DNA from 2 places in the Microbulbifer sp. SH-1 genome. Region 2 is predicted to be linked to the other one. Evidence: predicted binding sites of a transcription regulator. Region 2 holds the regulator's gene; the other holds the start of a gene.

Region 1 (7,753 bases), 1.7 Mb from region 2:
CCGCCAATAACAGCGAGAAACAGAGCACCACACGGAAATTCGTCGTTAATGGCATCGGCTCTCAGCCCCCTTACCTCTTATGATTTTGCGTGCGACCACACTGGCTACAGGCAGCGGCTTGCGGTGCACCTGCGCGCTGGGAGTCGCCTCCCGGCAGTCAATTAGCGGCTATTGTATCAGTGTCGGCTATTTCTCCCAGCCTTCAGTTCGCACATTGTGTACTTTTTCCACTAGAATACGCGCCCTCCGAAACTGGCCCTTACAGGTTGAACCATGAGCGATTCCAAGCCCACCACTCCCTCTCTCAGCTATAAAGATGCCGGCGTTGACATCGACGCGGGTAACGCGCTGGTTGAGCGCATCAAGCACGTTGCCAAGCGTACCGCGCGCCCGGAGGTGATGGGCGGACTGGGCGGCTTTGGCGCCCTGTGCCAGCTGCCAAGCGGCTATAAAGAGCCGGTTCTGGTCAGCGGCACCGATGGCGTTGGCACCAAACTGCGCCTGGCTATGGACCTCGGCATCCACGACACCATCGGTATCGACCTGGTGGCCATGTGCGTCAACGATCTGGTGGTAGCCGGTGCCGAACCGCTGTTTTTCCTCGACTACTATGCCACCGGCAAGCTGAACGTCGACATCGCTGCAGACGTGGTGGGTGGTATCGGCAAGGGTTGTGAGTTGTCCGGCTGCGCTCTGGTGGGTGGTGAGACCGCGGAAATGCCCGGTATGTATGAAGGCGATGACTACGACCTCGCCGGCTTCTGTGTTGGTGTGGTAGAGAAATCCGAAATCATCGACGGCAGCAAGGTAGCCGTGGGCGACAAGCTCATTGCCCTGCGCTCCTCCGGCCCCCACTCCAACGGCTATTCGCTGATCCGCAAGGTGCTGGAAATCAGCGGTGCCGATCTGCAGAAAGACCTGGAAGGCAAAACCCTGGCCGAATCGCTGATGGCCCCCACCCGCATCTATGTGAAGAACCTGCTGACCTTGATCAAAGAAGTGCAGGTCAATTCCCTTTGCCACATCACCGGTGGCGGCCTGCTGGAAAACCTGCCGCGCGTGCTGCCGGAGAATACCCGCGCCGTGATCGACACCAAAAGCTGGGAGCTGCCGCCGGTATTCCGCTGGCTGCAGGAGGCCGGCAATATCGAAGGCCGCGAAATGTACCGCACCTTCAACTGCGGCGTGGGCATGGTGATCTGTGTACCGGCCGCGGACGCGGACAAGGCGCTGGCAAGACTGCAGGAACTGGGTGAAGAAGCCTTTGTGGTGGGCAGCATCGAAGCCGGTAACGGCGGCGAAGCCGTTGAGCTGGCGGGACTCTGACCCTCCATGCCGACAACCCCTGACCTCGCCTCCAAAAGTACTGGCAAATGCCGCGCTGTCATTCTGATTTCCGGCAGCGGCAGCAACCTGCAGGCGTTTCTCGACGCGGCCGCCGATGACGCTTGCGGCTACACCGTGGAAGCCGTAATCAGCAACAAAGCGGACGCCTACGGCCTGACCCGGGCAAAAAATGCTGGCATCGATACCGAAGTCCTGAGCCATCGGGACTTCACCGACCGCGAAAGCTTCGATGAAGCCATGGTCGAGGTCATCGACGCCTACAGCCCGGATCTGGTAATCCTCGCCGGCTTTATGCGCATCCTCACACCGGGTTTCGTGCGCCACTACAGCGGTCGCCTGTTGAACATTCACCCGTCCCTGTTGCCCAAGTACCAGGGTTTGCACACCCACCAGCGCGCGCTGGAGGCCGGTGACCGTGAGCACGGTGCCACTGTGCACTTCGTCACCGAAGAGCTGGATGGCGGCCCGCCTATCCTGCAGGCGGCAGTCCCCATCGAGTCCGGCGACACCGCCGAGACCCTTGCACAACGGGTGCTGGTGCAGGAACATCGGATCTATCCGCTGGCCGCCAGCTGGTTTGCCCAGGGGCGGCTGAGAATGGTCGATGACCGCGTCGAGCTGGATGGTGAACTGCTGCCCCGCTCGGGCAAACGTCTCGACTGACAGGCCGGCTACACTTCCGGCCTGAGTCATGGAATCAGAATTACAGGCCGGAGGTGGAATCTTGTCCCACTACGCAGCATTCAAAGCTATTCTCACTTTTTTCTTCGCGCTTGCTGTCAGCGCGGCCTCATTTGCCGAGGAAAGCGCGCCTTCGGCGCCGCCCTCCCAAGTACTTGTTCCCTTCTCCGCCACGTACCAGGCAGAATTCAGCGGTTTTGGCGTCACCGCCGAGCGCAGACTCAGCGGCAACCAGAACAGCTGGCGCCTGGATTTTTCCGCTCATTCCATGTTCGCGAAAATCGAAGAATACTCCCGCTTTACCCAACAGGGTTTGCGCCTGATTCCCCAACACTACGATTATCAGAAATCCGGCCTCGGCAAAGACCGCCACACCGCGCTCAACTTCGAAGACAACGCCAGTCGTGTCATCAATGTCTACGACAAATCCCGCAGCATCAACAATGCGCCGGAAAACGTTCAGGACAAGATCAGTTACCAGCTGCAACTGGCTGTCGACATCGCCAACGGCAAGTCGCCATTGAAATACCTAGTGGCGGACGGAAAAAAAATTCGCGAATACGAATTTGAAATCTCCGGTAAGGAGAAACTCAATACATCAATGGGTGTGATCGAAACGATCAAGGTACAGCGTGTGCGCGCAGAAGATGCCGAACGCGTCACGAACATCTGGTTTGCACCGGAGTGGAATTACGCACTGGTAAAGCTTATGCAGCAGGAAGATAATGGCAAAAGCTACCAAATCACCCTGACAAAATTATCCATCGACGGCAAAGAAGTCCGCACAGAAAACTGAGCCGGAAAATTTTCTCACATCTTCATGAAAATCTACGCCAAAACGTAGATTTTTCCGCTTAGGGCTACTATAAAGTCGTCGCATTCTCCACGAACGTAAAATTCTCACTGCTAGAATCAAGCTACTGGGAATTTGTTTGCTTTTGAAAAACCATTTCTGGAAATGCTTCTCAGCCAGACTCGGGCATCCTTCTCCCGTCGGCATAAAATTCAGCAATAGAGTGGGACCTCATGACTATCAAAACACTGCGTAAGGCCGCACTGGCCGCGGCCATCTGCTCCGTGTCCAGCGGCATTTATTCCAGCGGTGCCATGGCCGCCGGCTTTTTACTTCAGGAATCCAGCAGCTCCGGTCTCGGCCGCGCCTTCGCTGCAGAAAACGCCATCGGCGACAACGCAGCCATTCTCGCCCGCAACCCGGCCGGTTCTGCGCTGTTCAATGAAATAGCCTTTTCTGTCGGCGTGACCTATGTGAATCCGGAAATCGACGCCGCCGGCACCACTGACTACTACCTGCTCACACAAACCGGCCCGTTTCCCGCAGCTTCTGTTTATGCGGAAGCCAACGACTATGCCAGCAGCGCCTGGGTACCCAATGCATATCTGGCAGTTCCCTTTGACGATTGCTGGTCTTTCGGCCTCGCCGTCAATACCGACTATGGTCTCGAGACTGATTTCGCCTCCAACTGGCCGGTCACCCACATTGCCGACAAGACAGAGCTGCTGAGCGTGAATATTGCGCCGTCTGTCGCCTTTGATTACAACAACCAGTTCAGCATTGGCGTATCCGCGAATTTTCTGTATGCGGATGCCACATTGAAGTCCACAGTTCCATCCAATTTCAGTCTGGCCCCAAGTCTGGCCGGTGCGCGTATTCTGGATGCAGACGGTGATGACTGGGATTACGGCTGGAGCATCGGCGCGCTGTGGCGCAGTGTGGACGGCCGTACCCGCATCGGCCTCTCCTACCAGTCGGAGCTGGACCCGGAGATCGAGGCGGACGTAAACTCAGATCTCTTGCGCTCTCTTACCACTGGTGCTCTGCTGAACAATGAGCCGGCTAACCTGACTCTGGATCTGCCGGATATCGCCGAGCTGGGTATCTATCACCGTTTCCATGAGCAGTGGGGCATCGCTTTTGGCGCTTCCTGGACCGACTGGGATGACTTCCAGCGCCTCGAGGCATTCTTCCCCGATCAACCAGCCAATGGTGTCGGTCCGATCGACTACAACCCGTTGCATATCAAGGAAGAAAACTTCAAGAGCGGCTGGCGCTACAGCCTGGGCCTGGAGTACTACCCCTGTGAAGAGGTTACCTGGCGCGTCGGCTACGCGTACGACGAGGGCGCAGCCCGCGATGGCATCAACCAGGACGCGGTTGCAGAAACAGCGTCTTACGGCCTGGGCGGCAGCGCCGGACTGCCGGTTACCTGGCGCACCCTGTCCATCCCCGACGCAGATCGTCAATGGGTGACCATCGGGGGCACCTACAAGTGGAATAACCAGCTGAGCATCGACGCCGGTCTGGCCTACCTGTGGGGCGACGACGAGCCAATTGAAGAGTTCTCTGCACTGCCCATTCCCGCGAACATCGCCGGTACACTGCCAGTTCCCGGAGTCCAGGGTCTTGGCACCTACTTCGATGGGGGCACCACTAATCTGGAAGCCTGGCTGGTGGGCGCATCCCTGAACTACAGCTTCTGATATACATTCTGACAACACCTTGTCAACGGGGCCGGATGCCAAGCATCCGGCCTTTTTTTATCCCGCTCTCTGCTCCATTTTCACGCGTACGCACCACATCGGCTTGCGCCGCGCACCGAAAATGACACAGCTGCGTTGCAGAAATTTCTTTGAATCCCCTACCCCCAGCCGCCAAATCCCCTCAAGTAAATCTGCTGCCAGTATTTTTTCAACCTGAATCCACTAAACACTCCCAAATCCAACCCCGCGTGAAAAGCCGTAGAAAATTCAATTACTTGCAACACAATCTCATCGCACTGCCCTCTCTGCCAGAACCTCGACTTGCCAGGTCCATAGACCGCTTCACAACACGCCCGACAAAAAAGTTGGCACAGAGACTGCAATGCTACCGGTAAAGGCGGAATACATCCTCCGCACCGAAATGAACCGGCAACTGACGCCCCTCATTTCCGACGACCGTTTCCGTTGACTTGCCGGGTACTCCCTGAAACCCGGAAATAACTAGATTGGCAACGCATTGGCGTTTGCCCTTGAGCAGAGGCGCTCACCGATCCTGCCCCGTTTGCAGGACATCGGTGAGCGCTTTTTTTTGCGCTGATTTTTTTACCGAACTCAGATAACCCTTTGTATCGCAGGAGCACAACACCCATGAACTGGAAAATGCCCTTCAAGAAAATATTTGCCCCGCTGGTAGCGGCGGCTGGAATAAGCTGCGCCAGCGCGCAGGTCGTCGCACTCGGCTATCCGGAAAAAGAGGAGCTCACCTTTGGTTTTATCAAACTCACGGATATGGCGCCTATCGCAATCGCCTATGAGAAGGGCTATTTCGAGGACGAGGGTCTCTACGTCACCATCGAAGCCCAAGCCAACTGGAAAGTCTTGCTGGATGGCGTGATCGACGGTCGCCTCGACGGCGCACACATGCTGGCCGGCCAGCCCATTGCCGCCACCATGGGATTCGGCACCAAAGCCGAGATCATCACGCCCTTTTCCATGGACCTTAACGGCAATGGTATTACTGTCTCCAACGCCATCTGGGAGCAGATGAAACCAAACATCCCGAAACAGCCAGATGGCAAGCCCGTACACCCGATCAAGGCGGATGCGCTGAAACCCGTGGTAGAAAAATACAAGGCGGATGGCAAGCCTTTCAATATGGGCATGGTTTCCCCGGTATCCACACACAACTACGAACTGCGCTACTGGCTCGCTGCCGGCGGTATTCATCCCGGTTTTTACGCACCGCACAAGGGCGATATTTCCGGACAGATTGACGCCGACGCCCTGCTCTCCGTTACCCCGCCACCACAGATGCCCGCCACTCTGGAAGCCGGGACTATCTATGGCTACTGCGTGGGCGAGCCATGGAATCAGCAAGCGGTATTCAAAGATATTGGTGTACCTGTGGTGACCGACTACGAGATATGGAAGGACAATCCGGAAAAAGTGTTCGGGATCACAAAAGAATTCGCTGAGAAGTATCCCAACACCACCGTGCGCATCACCCGTGCCCTGATTCGCGCAGCCATGTGGCTGGATGCAAACAACAACGCCAATCGCCCGGAAGCGGTAAAGATCCTGTCTCAATCAAACTATGTGGGTGCGGACTATGAGGTGATCGCCAACAGCATGACAGGCACCTTTGAATACGAGAAAGGCGACAAACGCGAAGTCCCGGATTTCAATGTGTTCTTTCGCTACAACGCCACCTACCCCTACTACTCAGACGCTATCTGGTATCTGACCCAGATGCGACGCTGGGGGCAGATCTCCGATGACAAATCCGATGACTGGTACAAAGAGCTGGCCGCAAAGGTCTACCGCCCGGACATCTACCAGGCTGCGGCCAGATCATTGGTTGCCGACAAACTGGCCAGTGCCGATCAGTTCCCGGACTTCGCCAGTGAAGACGGATTCCGCGATCCGCAGACACACTTTATCGACGGTATCGTCTACGACGGCCACAAGCCCAACGAATATATCGACAAGTTCACCATCGGCTTGAAGTCCGGCCAGAAACTCTAAACGCCGGCGGGCGTATCCGCCGCCATCCTCAGCGCCCGATACGCCCCAAACGTCATAGACCGAAGTGTTTACCGAGAACCGAGGTAACAAATTATGAATACCACTGCCGCGCAGCTCTCAAATTTCTTTAAGGTGCGGATCCCGCAACTCGACAGCCGTGTTGTCGTTACCCTTCTCCGGCAACTGGCTCTGCCTCTGTTGGGTATGCTGGCGTTTCTGTTCCTTTGGTCGGCCACCGCGCAAAACATAGATACTTCGCTCGGAAAATTCCCAGGGCCCAGCGCAGTAATCGAACAGTTCGACGCGCTCTATAGCGAGCACCAGCGTTCGCGGGAAAAAGAGCGCGCGTTTTACCAGCGTCAGCAAGAACGCAACGCGGAGCGTGTCGCTGCCGATCCAGCCTACCAGCCAAAAATTCGCGCATACACTGGCAAGGAAACGTTCATCGACCAAATCAGCACCAGCCTGGTCACAGTGATGTGCGGTTTCCTGTTGGCGGTGGTCATCGCTGTGCCACTGGGAATCGCCATCGGCCTTAGCAAATCCCTGAACAGTGCCATCAATCCGATCGTGCAGATATTCAAGCCGGTTTCTCCCCTTGCCTGGCTGCCGCTGGTGACCATGGTGGTGTCCGCACTTTATACGAGTCCCGAACCGTTGATTGCAAAGTCCTTTCTGAACTCCTTGATCACCGTAACCCTGTGCTGCCTGTGGCCTATGGTGATCAACACCGCAGTGGGTGTGGCGGGGATCGACCAGGACCTCGTGAACGTAAGCAAGGTGCTGCGCCTGTCCGCTCTGCGCCATGTGCGGAGAATCGTGTTGCCCGCTTCGATACCGATGATTTTTACCGGTATGCGCCTGTCTCTCGGTGTGGCCTGGATGGTGCTGATCGCGGCGGAGATGCTGGCGCAAAATCCGGGGCTCGGAAAATTCGTATGGGATGAATTTCAAAATGGCAGCTCAGACTCACTCGCGCGCATCATGGCGGCGGTACTGGTGATCGGCTTTATCGGCTTTCTGTTGGACCGCGGCATGCTGATGTTGCAGAGGCTGGTGTCCTGGGACAAAGCCGTCAGTTAATCGCGCACCCAATACTGCAGAAACAATTTTACACGGAGATCAACCCCATGAGCGTACTACTGGACATCAGCCATATCGACATGGAATTTCCCACACCTCGGGGCAACTTTACAGCCCT
Region 2 (7,753 bases):
CATCGATACCCAGGGCCAGGTGGGTGGTTTCCTGGGGGGGGTGCTCGGTGACGCGGCGAATCAGCTCCGGCAACAGGCTGGCGGGGAGGTTGTCGATGCAGTTGAAGCCAACGTCTTCCAGCAGTTCCAGGGCAGAGCTTTTTCCTGAGCCAGAGCGGCCGCTGATGATCACCAGTCGCATAGAACAAGCGCTCCTTGCTGATTCAGTAGGGCGAGGGGCGCTGCCGCAGGCCGCTGCCCGGGATGGTTATCTGCAGCCGTCCGGTGGCGGCCGGGCGGCGGACAAGGTCGAGGGCTATTATGCCGCCGCCGCGCTGTTGATGGCCAGTGCGTAGAGCTCGTCACTGGTGGTGGCTTCGCGCAGCTTGTCGCGCACGCGGCTGTCGCTGAACAGGGCGGCGATTTCTGCCAGCGTATCCAGGTGCTCCTGGTCGGAATCCTCCGGAACCAGCAGGGCAAACAACAGATCCACCGGCTGGCGGTCGATGGCATCGAAATCTACCGCAGGTGAAGTGGTGCAGAGGACGCCGATGGGGCGCTCGCAGCCGGGCAGGCGGCAGTGGGGGATGGCGACCCCCTCGCCAATGCCGGTTGAACCCAGGCGCTCCCGGGCCACCAGCTGGTTGAAGACGGTATCGGAATCCAGGTCGGGGTATTGTTCTGAGATCGCCTGCGCGATGTTGAGCAATAGCTTTTTTTTGCTGCTCCCCGCCAGGTGGCACAGGCTCAGGCGGGGAGAGAGTAATGCTTCCAATGTCATAACTTACTGGTGATCTGACAGTGCAGGCCAGCCGTTTCCCGGGGGTAACGTCTAGCGGTGACTGCGTAATTTCTCTTTGTGTTTCAGCAGCTGCCGGTCGAGTTTGTCGGTGAGCGAGTCGATCGCCGCGTACATATCTTCCGATTCCGAGTCGGCAAAAATGTCCTTGTTGCCGTTCACATGAACCCGCGCTTCTGCTTTCTGGATAAGTTTGTCGACGGAAAGTATGACCTGGGCGTTGGTGATCAGGTCATTGTGGCGGGAGAGCTTGTCCAGCTTGGTCAGGCAGTAATCGCGAATGGCCGGGGTAAGGTCTACATGGTGGCCACTGATGTTGATCTGCATGGATTTCTCCTCATCGGGTACAACACAAACCGGTCGCACCCCCGCACAGGGCGGCAACCCTACTAGGAAGTGCGCCAGAATGGAAGGATACACTCAATGTACGGGTATTGGTCGGGCAGAAATTGAACGAAGAGTAGTCCTGCGACAGCAAATTGTGACTTGCGCGTCGCGGATGGTCGACCTACACCAGCCGTTTGCGCTCGCTGGATGAGGGTATGCCCATGGACTCGCGATACTTGGCCACGGTGCGGCGCGCCACCTGGATGCCCTGCTTGTCCAGTTCCTGAGTGATCTTGTTGTCTGACAGCGGCTTGCGCGGCTGTTCGGCGTCCACCAGTTTGCGGATCAGGGCGCGGATGGCGGTGGAAGACGCGTCCTCACCGGAGTCGGTGCTCACGTGGCTGGAGAAGAAATACTTGAGTTCGAACACACCGCGGGGCGTGAGCATGTACTTCTGTGTGGTTACCCGCGAGATGGTGGACTCGTGCATACCGATGGTCTCGGCAATGTTGGCCAGCACCATGGGCTTCATGGCCTCAGGCCCCAGCTCGAAAAAGCCCTGTTGTTTCTCGACGATGCAGCTTGCCACCTTCAGCAGGGTTTCGTGGCGACTCTGGAGGCTTTTCAGGAACCAGCGCGCCTCCTGAAGATTGTCGCGCAGGTAGTTGTTCTCGGCAGAGTTGTCGGCGCGACGAATGAGCGCGGCGTAGGCGTCGTTGATGCGCAATTTGGGTGTGGTTTCGGGATTCAGCTCCACCAGCCAACGCTGGTCGCGGCGGCTGACGATCACATCCGGCACCACGTACTGCGGTTCCTCGCCACCGAAGGCCTCGCCGGGATAGGGGGTGAGGGTCTGAATCAGGCGCATCACCTCGCCGAGCTGGGTCTCGCTGAGGCGAGTGCGACGGCTCAGCTGGCGGAAGTCGCGCTTGCCCAATAAATCCAGGTACTGGCCTACCACGACCAGCGCCTGCGCCAGCCAGGGGGTGTTTTCCGGCAACTGGCGCAATTGCAGCAGCAGGCTCTCGCGCAGGTCGCGGGAGCCGCAGCCCACCGGTTCGAACTGCTGGATGGTTTTCAGTACCGCGAGCACCTCTTCCACGTCCACATCCAAAGATGCTGCGAGGTCTTCGATGTTGATGTCGAGAAAACCATTGGGTGCAATGGCGTCGATCAGGGTCTCGCCGATCAGCTTGTCGATCGGGGTCAGTGGAGTGAGGTTCAGCTGCCACAGCAGGTGGTCCTGCAGGCTCTCCACCGCCGCGTTGCGCTGCTCCAGCGCGTATTCCTCGCCCTCGCCTCCAGCGTGACTGCTGTTGGTGTAAATGTCGTCCCAGCGGGTGTCTACCGGCAGGTCATCGGGGATATCGCTGTTCCAGTCGCCGTCGGCGCTGGACTCGGATTCACCGTTGAGGCTTTCGCGGTTGCTTTCGGCGCCATCGTGGGCCTGGTGCTCAATGGTAGCGGGGGTGTTCTGCTCCTGCAGTTGCTCGCCGGCGTGCTCGTCGAAGTCCGATTCCAGCAGCGGGTTGCTGTCGAGGGCGGATTGGATTTCCTGTTGCAGCTCCAGCGTCGACAGCTGCAGCAGGCGGATCGCCTGTTGCAGTTGCGGCGTCATTGTCAGCGAAGTGCCGAGTTTTAACTGGAGTGACTGCTTCATAGGGGGTGTGCCGATATAAAATGCTGGCGTTGCGCCGCTGCGACACATTTGATGCTTGTGCGGCGGCAGATTGCTCATCGCCTGCAGACTACCCCGGGGTAGTGCGGAACACAAGTGGCAAGGGGTGCGAAAACAAGCAATAAGCGTGCCGAAAGAGTTATCTGTTTCGGTCGCTTCGGTCAGAATTGTGATGGGAATCGGTATTCCGGGGTGAAATGCTGATGATTTCACCCGGATGGCGTCAGATGGTGAACTCGTGTCCCAGGTAGACGTCTTTCACCTGTTTGTTCTCGGCCACATCTTTGGGGTCGCCGGATGCGATGATGTGACCCTCGCTGACGATGTAGGCGGTCTCGCAGATATCGAGGGTCTCGCGCACATTGTGGTCGGTGATCAGCACGCCGATACCGCGGTCCCTGAGGTGGCGGATGATCTGCTTGATGTCGTTCACGGAGATGGGGTCCACACCGGCGAAGGGTTCATCCAGCAATACGAAAGCGGGGTTGGTGGCCAGTGCGCGGGCGATTTCCACCCGGCGCCGCTCACCGCCGGACAGCGCCATACCGAGACTTTCGCGGATATGGGTGATGTGGAATTCCTCCAGCAGTGATTCCAGCTGTTGGCGGCGCTGGCTGCGATCCAGATCCCGGCGGGTCTCGAGAATGGCGAGAATATTGTCTTCTACCGACAGGCGGCGAAACACCGAGGCTTCCTGCGGAAGGTAGCCGATGCCCTTGCGCGCGCGGCCGTGCATGGAGAGGCCGGTGATGTCTTCCTGGTCGATCATTACCTGGCCGGCGTCGGCCTGCACCAGACCGGCAATCATGTAGAAGCAGGTGGTTTTGCCGGCGCCGTTGGGGCCGAGCAGGCCGACCACCTGGCCGCTGGACACACTCACCGAGACATCCTTAACGACCTTGCGCTTCTTGTACTGCTTGGCGAGGTGGAGCGCTTTGAGCGTCGGCATAGTGAGTTCCGCTAACTGCGCGGCGGGTTCGCCGCTTTTTCTGACTGTTCGGGTTGTGTGGGTGGGCGGTTACTGGCCGTTTTCAGCCGGCTTGGACTCTGATTTGGCTTCGGGCTTCCAGATCATTTCCACGCGTTCCTTTTCCGACTGGCCCTGGGCCTGCATCTGCTCGCTTTTCAGGTCGTAGTCAATGCGCTCGGCGGACAGGGTGTTGCCATCGCGATCTACAAAGGCTTCTCCACTGAGTTGCAGGGCGTCGCTGCTCACCAGGAATTCGATACGCTTGGCGCGGGCCTTGACCGGGCTGGTGCTCTCTTCCACCTGTTGCTGAAAGTGGGCGGGGGCGCCGGTGGCAACCACCTTGTTGATCTCCCCTTTGGCGTTGCCGTGAACTTCCACACGGTCGGCGCGAATCTGCAGCGAGCCCTGGCTGATGACCACGTTGCCGCTGTACACAGACAGGTTTTTGTTGCGGTTGGCCTCCAGTTTGTCGGCGGACACCTTCACCGGTTGCTCGCGGTCGTTGGGGAGCGCGTGAACCTGAGGCGCCAGCAGTAGTGCGGCGGCAACGGCAGCACACAGGACACTGGCGGTCGCCGGCAGGCGGACACGGCGCAAATCAACGGGGTTCATAGCTGCTTTCCACATTTGACAGAATTTCTACCTTGTCCTGTTTGAGATCGGCCCGCAGTCCCTTGCCGGTGGTGCGGTTGGCACCGTCGGTAATGGTAACAACTTTGTCCGTTTCGGCGAATTCTTCGCGGGGTTTGATCGTGATTTTTTCCGTGCGCAGGGTGATGCCCGGTTGCGGTAGTTCCATGATGGAAACATCGCCCTCCAGCTCGACTTTCTGCCCGTTGTCATAGGCAACGCCAGTGTGTGACTCGGTGCGCCATTTGGTGTCTTCGCCTTGGTAGAACACCATGCGGGGTTCCGTGAGGTCCGCGCGGTCCCGGCGCGCAAACTGGAAAAAGGTAACGCGCTCGGCATCCACCTCGTAGGCGAGCGTGCCTTCGAGGCTGAAATGGCGCGTGCGGGCGTCGCGGATAATCAGGTCCGCCGCCTTGCTGTGTTCCTGCTGGGTCGGGCGCTTGCCAAGCAGTTGCTCAGACGGGCTTTCGGTAAACCACAGTCCCAGGGATATGAGTGCGACCACGATGACAAGTGGTAACCAGGTGCGCATGCTGTGTCCGTTTCCTTGTGTGGCAGCCGGGGTGGCGGCCGCCGGATCAACCCTTTATATGGGCTGAAGGTTCAGTTTTCAGGTGTCGCTGGCGAGATAGGGGGCCAGTGCGGCGTCAAACGTTCCCTGTGCCCGCATGATGCGGTCGCAGACCTCCCGTACGGCGCCGAGGCCGCCTTCGCGCTCGGTGACGAACAGGGCGCGCTCTTTGACTGGGGCGGCGGCGTTGGGGACGGCGACAGGGCAGCCTACCCGGGTCATCAACTGCAAATCAGGATAGTCGTCTCCGACATAGGCGATCTGGGCGAGATCGTAGGGCTCGTTGGCAAAGAGTTCCAAAAAGGCGCTGTACTTGTCTTCGCGGCCCTGAATCAGGCGGGTGATGCCCAGGTCGTGCGCGCGCTTTTCCACCACTGCACTGCGGCGGCCGGTGATGATGGCTACGCCCACTCCGGATTTCTGCAGCATTTTGATGCCGTGTCCATCCAGGGTGTGGAAGGTTTTTAGCTCATTGCCGTGATTGTCAAAATACAGCCTGCCGTCGGTGAGAACGCCATCCACGTCAAGTATCAGGTGGCGCACCTTGCTCAGTTTGAGTTCGATGCTCAGGTCGCGGTCGCTGCCCTGGTGCGAGGGGGAGTGCTGGCTCAAACGGGTGTCCTTCTATCTATTCGCTATTTCGCTGTTGTGTCAGATGACGCCGGCGCGCAGTATGTCGTGCATGTGCAGCAGGCCCACCGGATGGTGTTCCGGATCTTCCACCACCAATGCGGTGATCTTGTTGTCCTCCATAATGCGCAGGGCTTCTGCGGCGAGGATGTGGGCGCTCACGGTTTTCGGTCTGCGGCTCATCACCTTGCTCATGGTGGCGGTGTCCAGCTCGATCTTCTGGTCGATGACCCGGCGCAGGTCACCGTCGGTGAAGACGCCCTGAAGCTGGCCGTCGCGGTCTACTACGGTCGTCATACCGAAGCCTTTGCTGGTCATCTCCAAGAGTGCCTGGGAGAGCGGTGTTTCCGGGGAAACCTGCGGCAGTTCCTGCCCTGCGTGCATCACGTCCTCCACCTTCAGCAGCAGTTGGCGTCCGAGTGCGCCGCCCGGGTGGGAAAAGGCAAAATCCTCCGCGGTAAAGCCGCGCGCCTCCAGTAGTGCCACCGCAAGTGCGTCGCCCATCACCAGCGTTACAGTGGTGGAGGAGGTGGGGGCCAGATTCAGTGGGCAGGCCTCGGTTTCCACCGAGATGTCCAGGTTTACATCGGCGGATTGAGCCAGGGGGGAGTCTGGCTTGCCGGTCATACTGATCATGGGAATGCCCAGTCGCTTCAGCAGCGGCAGCAGGGTGAGTACCTCGGCGGACGACCCGGAATTGGAAATGGCAATGACCAGATCCTGGCGGGTGATCATGCCGAGATCGCCGTGGCTCGCTTCGCCGGGGTGCACGAAAAAACTCGGTGTGCCGGTGCTGGCAAGGGTGGCGGCAATCTTGCGGCCGATATGTCCGGACTTGCCCATGCCGGACACAATGACACGCCCTGGGCAGCCCAGGATCAGTTCGCAGGCGCGGTTGAAGTCATCACCAATACGCCCTTCGAGCGCGGCTACGGCGGCGGTTTCCATGGATATGGTGCGGCGTCCGGCCTGGATGATCAGATCTTTTCCCATGACATCTCTCGTGTGGAATTCCCGGGGCAGGCAAGGGCGCTATCGGCCGGTATCTGCGTCCATATACTGGAGGACGCGGGGCGTGCGGCCCTGTCTGTTGCGACCAGCGGCAGCCCGTATTCGTTCCGCTGGCCCGCGGGCTGACGTGCTAACCTTTGTAGTATCCGCGGAGGCAACGTAGAGGTTCGCGACACATATCGGTTGCGGGCGCGGCTGAGGGCCACTTGCGCTGACGCCGCCGAGATAGACGTTGCCGTCAGGCGGGGGTGAAAGTGACCCAGTGCCGCTTGTTCGCGGCGGCGCCATGGTATAGTTTGCCGCCGCTATTGTCAGCTGCTGCGTCGGACGAGGCCCGGATTTGACCTTGTCGGTACTTGCCAGTGAGATAATTCCGCATCGCTGCGACACTTTTTGGTGTTGTGTGCATCCAAGGGACGAATTGCCAATGGGAGATTTTCTGTGAGCGCACTTTTCATGACCAACCAGACCGGAGTTTTTCAATCCGCGATTGCGCGCGGGGCCAGGGCGCTGCTTGCCACTGTTCTGCTGTGCAGTCTGGCACCCTTTGCCAGCGCCGCTGAAAACCCCTATGCCACGATCGAAAATGTGTCCAATCAGCTGCTGGGGGTGATTCGCTCCGAGGGCCAGCAGGTCAGCTCGAATCCGCAGGGCTATTACGCCTCCGTGGATCGGGTGCTGGCACCGGTGGTGGATTTCGATTTCATCGCCCGCGGCGTTATGGGCAGCTATGCGAAGCAGGCCACGCCCGCGCAGCGCGCAAAATTTTCCAGCACTTTCCGCCGTGACCTGGTCGCGACCTTTGCCCGCGGCGTCGCCACGTTCGGCAATATGGATGTGAAGGTGGTGAATCCCGGTTCTACCCCCAGTGGCAACCGGGTCAATGTGCTGCAGGAGGTGCGCAGTCCCGAAGGTTTGACCAAGGTTTCCTACACGCTGGTGCGCAACAAGAGCGGCCAGTGGAAACTGATCAATGTCATCCTGAACGGCGTCAATCTCGGCAAGACATTCCGCGGTCAGTTTTCCCAGGCCATGCAGGCGAATGGCGGTGACATCGACCGGGTGATTGCCAGCTGGTCTGCGGCCGACAACGTTGCGGATGGCGCGCGCTGAGCACACATCAATATCAGGGCGCAGCCCGCGGAATCGCGGCTGCGC

The links. The regulator sigma-54, encoded in region 2, starts transcription at its own class of promoters, with help from an activator protein. The targets are predictions, from matches to a motif close to TGGCACANNNNTTGCNNT.
Region 1: GNX18_RS07640 (CmpA/NrtA family ABC transporter substrate-binding protein) is a predicted target of sigma-54. The motif match lies at 4,894-4,911, and genes of this name have one in related genera.

The regions. Positions count from the first base shown of each region.
Region 1 covers NZ_CP046948.1:1,754,100-1,761,852, forward strand. Annotated here, with positions in the region: gene GNX18_RS07615 (DUF2066 domain-containing protein) at 1-55, opposite strand, end outside; gene purM (phosphoribosylformylglycinamidine cyclo-ligase) at 274-1,326, shown strand; gene purN (phosphoribosylglycinamide formyltransferase) at 1,333-2,010, shown strand; gene GNX18_RS07630 (DUF3108 domain-containing protein) at 2,072-2,824, shown strand; gene GNX18_RS07635 (OmpP1/FadL family transporter) at 3,055-4,527, shown strand; gene GNX18_RS07640 (CmpA/NrtA family ABC transporter substrate-binding protein) at 5,176-6,552, shown strand; gene GNX18_RS07645 (ABC transporter permease) at 6,646-7,635, shown strand; gene GNX18_RS07650 (ABC transporter ATP-binding protein) at 7,683-7,753, shown strand, end outside.
Region 2 covers NZ_CP046948.1:34,147-41,899, forward strand. Annotated here, with positions in the region: gene rapZ (RNase adapter RapZ) at 1-181, opposite strand, end outside; gene ptsN (PTS IIA-like nitrogen regulatory protein PtsN) at 299-760, opposite strand; gene hpf (ribosome hibernation-promoting factor, HPF/YfiA family) at 812-1,105, opposite strand; gene GNX18_RS00205 (RNA polymerase factor sigma-54) at 1,287-2,765, opposite strand; gene lptB (LPS export ABC transporter ATP-binding protein) at 3,007-3,732, opposite strand; gene lptA (lipopolysaccharide transport periplasmic protein LptA) at 3,802-4,365, opposite strand; gene lptC (LPS export ABC transporter periplasmic protein LptC) at 4,352-4,915, opposite strand; gene GNX18_RS00225 (HAD family hydrolase) at 4,994-5,524, opposite strand; gene GNX18_RS00230 (KpsF/GutQ family sugar-phosphate isomerase) at 5,606-6,577, opposite strand; gene GNX18_RS00235 (phospholipid-binding protein MlaC) at 7,037-7,708, shown strand.